DNA from 2 places in the Pseudomonas sp. S2_A05 genome. Region 1 is predicted to be linked to the other one. Evidence: predicted binding sites of a transcription regulator. Region 1 holds the regulator's gene; the other holds the start of a gene.
What was found. The regulator FliA, encoded in region 1, starts transcription of late flagellar genes. The targets are predictions, from matches to a motif close to CTAAAGTTTNNNNNNNNNNNGCCGNTAA.

Region 1 (6,057 bases):
TTGGTGGCCGTACCGACCACCTGGATGCTCGGATCCGCCGAAAGAATTTCCGAGACGCGGCGGCGGAAAAAACCCGAATCGTCCACCACCAGGACTTTGACTGCCATAAACACTCCATTAGGTGCAGCGGCGCGTCATCGCGCCGCCGCCCCGGATTCAAATACGCTTTGTGGCGTAACGCTTGAGCATGCTTGGAACATCGAGAATCAGCGCAATGCGGCCGTCACCGGTGATGGTGGCGCCGGACATGCCCGGAGTTCCCTGGAGCATTTTGCCCAATGGCTTGATGACCACTTCTTCCTGGCCGACCAGTTGATCGACGACGAAGCCGATCCGCTGAGTGCCCACCGAAAGAATCACCACATGGCCTTCGCGCTGCTCTTCGTGAGCGGCGGAGCTGACCAGCCAGCGCTTGAGGTAGAACAATGGCAGCGCCTTGTCGCGCACGATCACCACTTCCTGACCGTCGACGACATTGGTGGTCGACAGGTCGAGGTGGAAGATTTCGTTGACGTTGACCAGCGGGAACGCGAACGCCTGATTGCCCAGCATGACCATCAGCGTCGGCATGATCGCCAGGGTCAGCGGCACCTTGATGACGATCTTAGAACCCTGGCCCTTGGTCGAGTAGATGTTGATCGAACCGTTGAGCTGGGAAATCTTGGTCTTCACCACGTCCATGCCGACACCACGGCCGGACACGTCGGAGATTTCGGTCTTGGTCGAGAAACCCGGAGCGAAAATCAGGTTGTAGCACTCGGTATCGCTCAGGCGATCGGCGGCGTCCTTGTCCATCACACCGCGTTTTACCGCGATCGAACGCAGGACGTTCGGGTCCATGCCTTTGCCGTCGTCGGAGATCGACAGCAGGATATGGTCGCCTTCCTGCTCGGCCGCCAGCACCACGCGACCGCCACGGGCCTTGCCCGATGCTTCGCGTTCTTCCGGCGACTCGATGCCGTGGTCGACGGCGTTGCGCACCAAGTGGACCAGCGGGTCGGCGAGGGCCTCGACAAGGTTTTTGTCGAGGTCGGTTTCTTCGCCCACCAGTTCCAGGTTGATCTCTTTCTTGAGCTGACGTGCGAGGTCGCGAACCAGACGCGGGAAGCGCCCGAAGACCTTCTTGATCGGCTGCATCCGCGTTTTCATCACGGCGGTCTGCAGGTCAGCGGTGACCACGTCGAGGTTCGACACGGCCTTGGACATGGCTTCGTCGCCGCTGTTGAGGCCCAGACGCACCAGACGGTTACGCACCAGCACCAGCTCGCCGACCATGTTCATGATCTCGTCGAGCCGCGCGGTGTCGACGCGCACGGTGGTTTCCGCTTCGCTGGCCGGCTTTTCTGCCGGGGCAGCAGCTGGCGCGCGGGCCGGAGCCGGTGCAGCAGCGGCGGCCGGTTTCGGCGCCTCGGCTTTCGGTTCAGGCTTGGCGGCAGGCTTCGGCGCAGCAGCGGCAGCCGGAGCTTTCGCCGCTGGCGTGGCGACGCTCGACACGGAGCCGGCAGTCGCAGCGCTGGCGTCAAACTTGCCTTTGCCGTGCAGTTCGTCGAGCAGCGATTCGAATTCGTGATCGCTGATCAGGTCACTGCCGGCCGCAGCGGCTGCCGGTGCAGCAGGTGCTGACGGGGCCGAAGCGATGGCCGATTCCAGCGCGTCAACGGCGAAGTTGCCCTTGCCGTGCAACTGATCGAGCAAGGCTTCGAATTCGTCGTCGGTGATGTCCGAGCTGTCGCCAGCAGCAGGCGCGGCCGGAGCAGCCGGCGCTGCTGGTGCCGCCGGAGCGACCGCATCGACAGCAAACTGGCCCTTGCCGTGCAGCTGATCGAGCAGCGATTCAAATTCGGCGTCGGTGATTTCATCGCTGGCCGCCGTGTCGGCAACCGGCGCGGGCGCCACAGCAGCGGCCGGAGCCTCAGCCTGGGCCTTGACGGCATTCAGCGAGTCCAGCAGTTGTTCGAATTCGTTATCGGTGATGTCCTCCGAGGAGTCGCTTTCAACAACCAGGTCTTCGATCATCTCGGCAACCGGCGAAGCCGGGGCTTCATCCGCCGATTGCGGTTCGGCCAGACGCGCCAGCGCGGCCAACAGTTCCGGCGTGGCAGCGGTGATCGGTGCACGCTCACGGACTTCGCTGAACATGCTGTTCACTGCGTCCAGTGCTTCGAGCACCACGTCCATCAGTTCTGCATCAACGCGACGCTCACCCTTGCGCAGGATGTCGAACACGTTTTCGGCGATGTGACAGCACTCCACCAGCTCATTGAGCTGAAGGAAGCCGGCGCCCCCTTTTACAGTGTGGAAACCGCGAAAAATTGCATTGAGCAGATCTGCATCATCCGGGCGGCTTTCCAGCTCGACCAGTTGTTCGGACAGTTGCTCAAGAATCTCGCCGGCCTCAACCAGGAAATCCTGAAGGATCTCTTCATCGGCGCCGAAGCTCATTAATGGGGTGCTCCTACAGGTCTAAAAACCCAAAAAACCCGAATTCCGAAACTCTAGAATCCAAGGCTGGATAACAAATCGTCCACATCGTCCTGACCGGACACAACGTCTTCTCGTTTATCGGCATGAATCTGCGGACCTTCACCCTGCGAGAGATGTTTTTGTGGATCTTTTTCAGCAAGCATTGCGGCGCGGTCATGTTCGATGCCCGCAAAGCGGTCGACCTGACTGGCCATGAGCACGAGTTTGAGCAGATTGCTTTCGACTTCGGTGACCAGTTGGGTCACACGCTTGATCACTTGACCTGTGAGGTCCTGGTAATCCTGAGCCAGCAGGATGTCGTTGAGGTTGCTCGACACCGCACGGTTGTCCGTGCTGCTGCGTGACAGAAAACCGTCGACCCGGCGCGCCAGTTCACGGAACTCTTCAGCCCCGACCTCGCGACGCATGAAGCGGCCCCAATCGGCGCTCAACGTCTGCGCTTCATCAGCCAGACTGTTGACCACCGGGGTGGCGCTTTCCACCAGATCCATGGTGCGGTTGGCCGCGGCTTCCGTCAGCTTGACCACATAGCCCAGGCGTTCGGTGGCGTCGGTGATTTGCGACACTTCCTCGGCCTGCGGCATGTGCGGATCGATCTGGAAATTGACGATCGCACTGTGCAGTTCACGTGTGAGCTTGCCCACTTCCTGATACAGGCCGCGGTCACGGGTCTGATTGAGCTCATGGATCAGTTGCACCGCGTCGCCGAACTTGCCTTTTTCAAGGCTCTCGACCAGTTCGACCGCGTGTTTTTTCAGGGTCGATTCGAAATCGCCCTGTGATGATTCGTTATGCTCCATAGCTCCCCCGCGCATTCATCAGCCGATGCGTTCGAAAATCTTCTCGATTTTGTCTTTCAACGCCTGAGCCGTGAAAGGTTTGACTACGTAACCGTTCACACCGGCCTGAGCGGCCTCGATGATCTGCTCGCGCTTGGCTTCAGCAGTCACCATCAACACCGGGAGGTGCTTGAGTTTTTCATCGGCGCGCACGTGACGCAGCAGGTCGATACCGGTCATGCCCGGCATGTTCCAGTCCGTTACCAGAAAGTCGATGCTGCCGCTGTTGAGCACCGGAATGGCAGTGGTGCCATCGTCGGCCTCGACGGTGTTGGTGAACCCAAGATCGCGCAGCAGGTTCTTGATGATCCGCCGCATCGTTGAGAAGTCATCAACGATGAGGATTTTCATGTCTTTGTTCAATTCGACCTCCAAGCAGTCTTAAACGCGCCCAGCACCTGGACGCGCCACTTCAATCAATCGGCGCAGCACTTAAAGTTTGTCTGGAGCACAACGGATCGAGACCGGCGCCGTTCATCACCGCACCAGCCTCGTTTCGCAGTGTCCCCACACTGCCTTCAGCGCGCTCGCCACTCCCCCAAACGCCCCCGCAGACGGGCCGCGCACTGGCTGTGTAACTGGCTGACCCGCGATTCACTGACGCCAAGGACTTCACCGATTTCCTTGAGGTTCAGCTCTTCGTCGTAGTACAGCGCCAACACCAGTCGCTCACGCTCCGGCAAATTGGCAATCGCGTCCGCCAGCGCCGCCTGGAAGCGTTCATCTTCCAGATCGCGTGACGGCTCCATATGAGCACTCGCGCCATCCTCGTGCAGCCCTTCGTGTTCGCCGTCCTGCAACAGGTCGTCGAAACTGAACAGGCGACTGCCCAAGGTGTCATTCAGAATCCCGTAGTAATCGTCGAGACTCAATTGGAGTTCGGCCGCAACCTCGTGATCTTTAGCGTCACGGCCGGTTTTAGCTTCAATCGAGCGAATCGCGTCGCTGACCATCCTGGTATTACGGTGAACCGAGCGTGGTGCCCAATCCCCTTTGCGCACTTCATCGAGCATCGCGCCGCGGATTCGAATGCCCGCGTACGTTTCGAAACTGGCGCCTTTGCTGGCGTCGTATTTGGTCGAGACTTCCAGCAACCCGATCATCCCGGCCTGGATCAGGTCTTCGACCTGCACGCTGGCCGGCAGGCGCGCCAGCAAGTGATAGGCAATGCGCTTGACCAGCGGCGCGTAGCGCTCGATCAATTCGTATTGCGCGTCACGCGCCGACTTTTTGTAAAGATTCATGCCACTGGCGGTCATATCACAGGCCCTGCGGTTTGCTGCACGAGACGCTCGACGAAAAATTCCAGATGCCCGCGCGGGTTGGCGGGCAGCGGCCAGGTATCGACCTTCTGGGCGATGGCCTTGAAGGCCAGTGCGCACTTGGAACGGGGAAAGGCTTCGTAGACGGCGCGCTGCTTCTGCACTGCCTTGCGCACGCTTTCGTCGTATGGCACGGCGCCGACGTATTGTAGGGCGACGTCGAGGAAGCGATCCGTGACCTTGGTCAACTTGGCGAACAGGTTGCGCCCTTCTTGCGGGCTCTGCGCCATGTTGGCCAGCACGCGGAAGCGGTTCATGCCGTAGTCGCGGTTGAGCAACTTGATCAGCGCGTAAGCGTCGGTGATCGAAGTCGGCTCGTCGCAGACCACCAGCAACACCTCTTGCGCGGCACGAACGAAACTGACTACCGAGTCACCAATACCCGCAGCGGTGTCGATCACCAGCACGTCGAGATTGTCGCCGATGTCGCTGAACGCCTGGATCAGGCCGGCGTGTTGCGCCGGGCTCAGGTGCACCATGCTCTGCGTGCCGGAGGCCGCCGGCACGATGCGAATCCCGCCCGGGCCTTGCAACAGCACGTCGCGCAGTTCGCAACGGCCTTCGATAACGTCGGCCAGTGTGCGCTTGGGTGTCAGCCCCAGCAGAACGTCGACGTTCGCCAGGCCCAGGTCGGCGTCCAGCAGCATGACCCGACGGCCAAGCTCTGCCAGCGCCAGCGACAAGTTCACTGACACGTTAGTCTTGCCGACGCCACCTTTGCCGCCGGTCACCGCGATCACCTGTACGGGATGCATGCTGCCCATGTTATTTCTTTACCTTGTCTTGCATAGACGGAGGCCACATTACTGGCTGCGCGTTCCTGATCGGAACAATGCGTGGCAGACCATCGATGTAGGTACAAAAACTGTTCATGATTACCTCAGCCAACCTGCTTGGTCGGGCTGTGATAGATATCAGCGAACATGTCAGCCATGGCTTCTTCGCTGGGTTCTTCCTGCATTTGCACGCTGACGGCGCGGCTGACCAATTGATGACGACGCGGCAGATGCAGATCATCCGGAATCCGTGGGCCATCGGTCAGATACGCGACCGGCAATTCATGACTGATCGCCAGGCTCAACACTTCGCCGAGACTGGCCGTTTCATCCAGTTTAGTCAGGATGCAGCCGGCCAGCCCGCAACGCTTGTAACTGTGATAAGCGGCGGTTAGAACCTGTTTCTGGCTGGTGGTTGCCAGGACCAGATAATTTTTTGAGCGAATGCCACGCCCGGCCAGGCTCTCAAGCTGCATGCGCAACGCCGGATCACTGGCTTGCAGGCCGGCAGTATCGATCAAAACCACGCGTTTGCGTAGCAGTGGATCCAATGCCTGCACCAGCGACTGACCCGGATCGACGTGCGTTACCGGCACGTTGAGGATGCGCCCGAGGGTTTTCAATTGTTCCTGCGCG
Region 2 (6,057 bases), 2.7 Mb from region 1:
TGTGACGCAATAAATCGTAACAGCCAAAGTTAACTCGATGGCTCGAACCCTCAACGACACGATTTATCAAGAGTCTTTGAACCCCGGCAATCCCTGTGCTTCTCGCCAGTCCCTGACACTTTGCATTACCCCCACAGGGGAGTTATCAGCACCAGGCTCCGGGTAGTAGATCAAGTCCGATCCTGCTGGATGCTCGCTGATTGTCTCGAAGTGTGCCAACAGTAAGTCAGCACGATCATCGTTTTCAGCCTCTTCATCCTCTTTCGCGAGCTCTTGTAGTAGCGCGACGAATTCGGCCTCTGTGTATTCAGAAATGCTGGCTTTTAATAAGGTGTCTTTCATATTTGCCTATTCACGCCGGTGTATATCGATATGGTTCCGAGGAGTATTTACTCGAAGGTTATCTAGGTCATATACGCCACCACCCTTGGATATTTTTTCGAGATGGTGAATTTCATAAGACTTTCTACCGCCGACTCTATCGGCTTTACGCACACGTGGCGCCTTACCCTTACGCATGCGACCAACATTCTGTTCAATCAACTCCCCCCCGATGTTGACTCTGCAACAGTTTTCCAAAAGGTTGCTCTGAATGAGTCGAAGTTTTTGAATTCTCGTCCTCGTAGAGAGTTGGCAACGTCTGTTGGAATCGGAACCCCCACGTCCGAATCAGCTCCCGCAAGCCATATCCCCGCCACATCCTCTCCCACCCCCGTAACGATCCCAGGCGTCTGCCTCGCCGGCCTTGAATAAACCACATACAACGACTTCAGCCCGGTGTCCGCCGGGAACACCAGAATACAATCCTCGGCCGTTACATCCTCGCCCGGCAGACCCTCAATCTGGCTATCGGTGTTGTCCGGGATCGGGTGGACGAGGATCGGGTCGAGTGCATCACCGTGGTCGGGATAAACCAGCGGAGGCATCGACCCCAGCGGCCCGCGTTGCGGCGTCCAGAGAATGGTGATGCCGTTGAGCTTGGCCTCCATGGCGGTCTTGTCGGCGTTCCACTTGACGTTCACCGTGCGTACGGCGTCGTCGCCAGAGGCGCCGGAGTGGATGCCGTAGACCCGCAGAACACCTTCGGCATCACGACGAAACTGGAAGCGCACGCGCGTGGTGGCGCGGCTCATGCGGCGTAGTTCTTCGTCGGTGTGAAGCGTGCCGTCGGCCATTTTGCTCGGCAGCATTCCCAGCACGAACACGCTGGCCGGCCCGCCGGCGCCACGGATGGCCCAGTTCAGGCGCTGTTGCAAAATCCCGCCGCCGGCCAGACGCCCCAAAGCCAGGTCGGCACCTATCGCCGTCGCTACAGCGGTACTGGCGGAGGGCATGAGCATGGCGCCGGCGACCATGATCTTGCCGAAGTTGCTGGCTGGCTCCTCGGCAGTGCCAGCGTCCGTGCGACACCAGTTGTCCGGCGTGCAGGACTTGGCAAAGACCCTGTCTTCGCGTGGCTTGGGCGCAGGCCACTCATCCTTCTCGATGTACACCGGCTCCGGCGCTTTCGGTGGAAGCAAAGTAAACCAGGCCCTGCCACCGCTATACGGATTTAATAACCAGTCATCGTCGAGAAGGTATTTGTATTGAGGCATGCCAACTCCCTGTATGGCGCTGAATCGAGCCAGGGGGAGCTTGTCGGTATAGGAGCGATTCGGGGAGAGAGCGACAGGTGGCTGATGCTACGAAAGATCCGTTTCGTACCAGAGATCTACTTTTTTCTTACGGAGGCATCTGAATTGCATGCAGGGAGCGGGAGGAAAAGGACTTTTCTCGAGGCATAAAAAAACGGCCTACCTTTCGGTAAGCCGTTTTTAGTACTTGGTGGCTACACAGGGACTTGAACCCCGGACCCCAGCATTATGAATGCTATGCTCTAACCAACTGAGCTATGTAGCCAAGTGGCGCGCATTATTCCCCTGAAATGGCAAAGCGTCAAGCGTAAATCGAAAATATTTCTTCCTGTTTTCAACTGCTTATCCTCCAGCCCCGAAAATCGGGGCCGGGGAGGGCGTCAGCGCAGTTGGAATCTGGCGGTATTGGCGCTCAGTGCCTCGCTGCCCTGGCTCAAGGTGTCCGCCGCGAGGTTTACGGCGCGTGCACCTTCAAGCAAACGCACCGCCGCTTGATCGACCTGCTGGATATTGCCGCTGACTTCGTCGGCAGTGCTGGCCTGTTCTTCAACCGCTGTGGCGATTTGCGCCAGGGTGTCGGTGACACTCTGTACGGCGCTGGCGATTTCTCCCAGGCGTTCGCCGAGTCCGGTGACTGCTTCGGCATCCGATTGCGCCTGACCACAGGCGGCTTCCATCAGGCTTACCGCTTCGTTGACCGTGGCGCGCAGGCTGTCGACGGTGCCGGCGATCTGCGCGGTGGACGATTGCGTGCGCTGCGAGAGGCTGCGCACCTCGTCGGCGACCACGGCAAAGCCGCGACCCTGTTCGCCGGCGCGGGCGGCCTCGATGGCGGCGTTGAGCGCGAGCAGGTTGGTCTGCTCGGCGACGCCGCGAATGGTATCCACGACCAGTTGAATCTGCTGGCCTTGCTCGCTGACCCGGCCAAGCGCGGCGGCGGTATCGTTAAGGCGCTGATTGAGCTGCTGAATGCTCGCCGTGGTGCGTTCGCTGTCGCGGCTGCTGTCGGCGGCGATGCGCCGGGTTTGCTGGGCGCTGCCGGAGGCCTGTTCGCAACTCTGCGCGACACCTTGCGAGGTGGCGGCCAATTGCGTGGCGGCAGCGGCGATCTGGCTGATCTGCAATTGCTGCGCTTCGACTTCGCTCAGGGCGCCGCTGGAGTGTTGGTTGAGGCTGCGTACCGCGTTGCTCAACTGCGAGGTCTCGTGGTCGACGCCAAGCATGCTGCTGCGCAATTGCACCACAGCGACGTTGAGCGCGGTGCTGATCGCTGCCAGCTCATCGCGCCCCACCACCGGCACTTGCAGGCTCAGGTTACCGTCGCGCAAGGCTTCGGCGAGCAAGGTGATGCCGCTGGCGCTACGGCGGATCGAGGCTTGCAGGCAAACGAACAGGTATAACGCGGCCAACAGCAGGCAACCGAAGATTGCGGCGACAACAATGAACTGGCGGATCGCCGAGCTGTAATACGCATCGAGCCGCTGATCCAGCGCGACCAGGGATTGCTGGCGCAGGGAAGCGAGGTCGGTGAGCAGCGCGTCGAGGCTGCGTTCGAAGTCCTCTGGCTTGAGGTTGATGCTGCCGCCAAACACACCGTCGTCGAGGACTTTCAAGCCGCTGTCGAGGTGTTTCAGGCTGTCGTGATACTGGCCGGCCCAGGCTTGCAGCTCGGCTGGCAGACGCGCCTCCAGCAGGCCGGCGGTTTTCACCAGTTGCTCTCGGGCGTCACCAATGCGGCTGCGCAGGTCGCGCAACTGCAGGCGGCTCTGCAGGGTGAACTGCCCGGAGACCACCGAAGCCTGGCCGACCGCGGCGAGACGGCCGACACGCTCGATCAGGTCCGGCGCGTGCTGCGTGGAAATCTGCGTCAGCAGGTAGGTTTCCAGCCACGGCGCGAGGGTCAGGCGATTGTCCATGACGATCTGCTCGCGCAAGGCTTGCAGCGCGCCCAAGGCATTGGTGAAGCGGTCATAACCGTCCGGCCACCAGCCGACACTGCTCAGGCTTTTCGAATCAAGGCCATTGAGTGCGGTTTGCAGCGCCTGAAAGCGTTCGAGGATTGCGCCGTCGGCGCCTTGCTGGTTCAGGGCATTGCCCAGCTCAGTGGTGGCTTGCAGCACCGCCGGTTGCACGCCGTCGAAGGCAGCCATGGCGGCGAGGGTGGCCGGTGTCGGCTGACGATTGGTCTCGGTGGCGCGCCAGCGGGCGGCGCGGTCGCGTTGCGCGGCGAGCAGGTTGTCCAGCGCATCCAGCGCGAGCAGCTGACGCACGCCGGCACGTTCGCCCGAGATCAGATTGAGCTTCTCGCGATAGTCATGGCCGATCATCAACAGGCTACCGGCCAGCGGCAGAATGAACAGCAGAAACAATAATTGGAATTTACCTGCGAAGCCAAACCGCCCCAGCAAATTGATCCCCGGTGAAAGGAAAGCCTGCATGCCTCATGACTCCTCTGGACACCACGCACCATTGGCGTGCATCGCGAACCTTTCGGCTGCGACCTGTGCCCTCTAAAAGGCCTCGAAAGTTCACCCTCGCCCGCTCTGTAGGCCGGCTCTGTAGCGAAACTTCCCATTGTCGAGCGCCTTTGTAAGGCGATCGTGTTCAAGGGCAGAAGCAAGGCAAGATTCAGACCATGGCGTTGCGCTATCACCTTCGCCACCAACGATCCCCTGTAGGAGCTGCCGAAGGCTGCGATCTTTTGACTTTGATGCTTAGAAGCAAGATCAAAAGATCGCAGCCTTCGGCAGCTCCTACGCGAGATAGGAATGTTGGTTAGTTAGCTGGCTAAGGGGATAGCGCGAGCGCACCGAAAAATGGCACATTGACGCACCTGCCTGCGGGCACCCATCTGCTGTCCGGAATTTTCCATGGCTATCAGCAACGTCCAGACCGCCGCTGCCTCGGCGACCGCTGCTCCGCAAAGCAGCCCCTTGGTGATGCGCATCATCGGCGCGGTGGCGCTGGCGCATCTGATCAATGACCTGATCCAGTCGGTGCTGCCGTCGATCTACCCGATGCTCAAGGCCAACTATGGCCTGACGTTTACCCAGGTCGGCCTGATCACCTTGACCTTTCAGTTGACCGCGTCGCTGTTGCAGCCGTGGGTCGGGTATCACACTGATCGCCACCCCAAACCGTGGCTGTTACCGGCAGGCACGGTGTGTACCTTGATCGGCATTCTGATGATGTCGGTGGTCGGCAGCTTCCCATTGATTCTGCTGGCGGCGGCGCTGATTGGTATCGGCTCGTCGACCTTTCACCCGGAAGCCTCGCGTGTTGCGCGGCTGGCCTCGGGCGGCCGGTTTGGTCTGGCGCAATCGACCTTTCAGGTCGGCGGCAATGCCGGCTCCGCGTTCGGCCCATTGCTGGCGGCGGCGATCATCATTCCCTTCGGCCAGGGCAATGTGGCGTGGTTCGGTCTGTTCGCGGTGTTTGCGCTGTTCGTGCTGTACCGCATCAGCCGCTGGTACGCCAATCACCTGAACCTGTTCAAGCTCAAGGCCGGCCAGGCGGCGACGCACGGCTTGTCGAAGGGCAGGGTGACCAGTGCGCTGGTGGTGCTCGGGCTGCTGGTGTTCTCCAAGTATTTTTACATGGCCAGTTTCACCAGTTATTTCACCTTCTACCTGATCGAGAAGTTCGACCTGTCAGTGGCGAGTTCGCAATTGCACTTGTTCCTGTTTTTGGGCGCAGTGGCGGCTGGGACGTTCTTCGGCGGGCCTATCGGCGACAAGATCGGGCGCAAGGCAGTGATCTGGTTTTCCATCCTGGGGGTGGCGCCATTCACCCTGATCCTGCCGCATGTCGATCTGTTCTGGACCAGCATTCTCAGCGTGGTGATCGGCTTCATTCTGGCGTCGGCATTCTCGGCGATCGTGGTGTACGCGCAGGAACTGGTGCCGGGTAATGTCGGGATGATTGCCGGGATTTTCTTCGGCCTGATGTTCGGTTTCGGCGGGATTGGCGCGGCGCTGCTCGGGCATCTGGCGGATGTGCACGGGATTGAGTACGTGTATTTCCTTTGCTCATTCCTGCCGTTGTTTGGTGTGTTGGCGGTCTTTTTACCGCGTACCAAAAATTGAAGAGGCGCGTCCCCCCGCAAACTATCAGCTGCCTAGGCAGTGAGCGTTAGGGAAGGAAAAGCTTCCACCAGCCTTAAATTAAAAAATTTGGTGGAAGCTTGAGGTCATATGTGTTCTTAAATTTCGCTACGTTGAAAAGACAAAAAACCGGATCTATATTCTGCGATATTTAAAATTGACGACTTTAGGCATTTGATTAGTGCACCGTCAATTTCTGTTTTGCACTGTTTTAGTAATTCGTCGTTATCAAAGAACAATACTAGGGGCCTATTTTTTGTGTCTGAATCTTGGTCGAAGCTATTGAGCGCTTCCGCCAAGTGCGAACTCAGGTTGTCTAT

Region 2: AB4O12_RS16850 (methyl-accepting chemotaxis protein) is a predicted target of FliA. The motif match lies at 4,239-4,266, and genes of this name have one in related genera.

What each region holds. Positions count from the first base shown of each region.
Region 1 is NZ_CP162775.1:460,313-466,369, reverse strand. Features, by position in the region: gene AB4O12_RS02190 (protein-glutamate methylesterase/protein-glutamine glutaminase) at 1-107, opposite strand, end outside; gene AB4O12_RS02185 (chemotaxis protein CheA) at 157-2,442, opposite strand; gene AB4O12_RS02180 (protein phosphatase CheZ) at 2,496-3,284, opposite strand; gene AB4O12_RS02175 (chemotaxis response regulator CheY) at 3,303-3,674, opposite strand; gene fliA (RNA polymerase sigma factor FliA) at 3,842-4,582, opposite strand; gene fleN (flagellar synthesis regulator FleN) at 4,579-5,409, opposite strand; gene flhF (flagellar biosynthesis protein FlhF) at 5,526-6,057, opposite strand, start outside.
Region 2 is NZ_CP162775.1:3,702,153-3,708,209, reverse strand. Features, by position in the region: gene AB4O12_RS16870 (bacteriocin immunity protein) at 67-342, opposite strand; gene AB4O12_RS16865 (hypothetical protein) at 349-519, opposite strand; gene AB4O12_RS16860 (S-type pyocin domain-containing protein) at 540-1,595, opposite strand; tRNA gene AB4O12_RS16855 (tRNA-Met) at 1,823-1,899, opposite strand; gene AB4O12_RS16850 (methyl-accepting chemotaxis protein) at 2,015-4,072, opposite strand; gene AB4O12_RS16845 (MFS transporter) at 4,505-5,719, shown strand.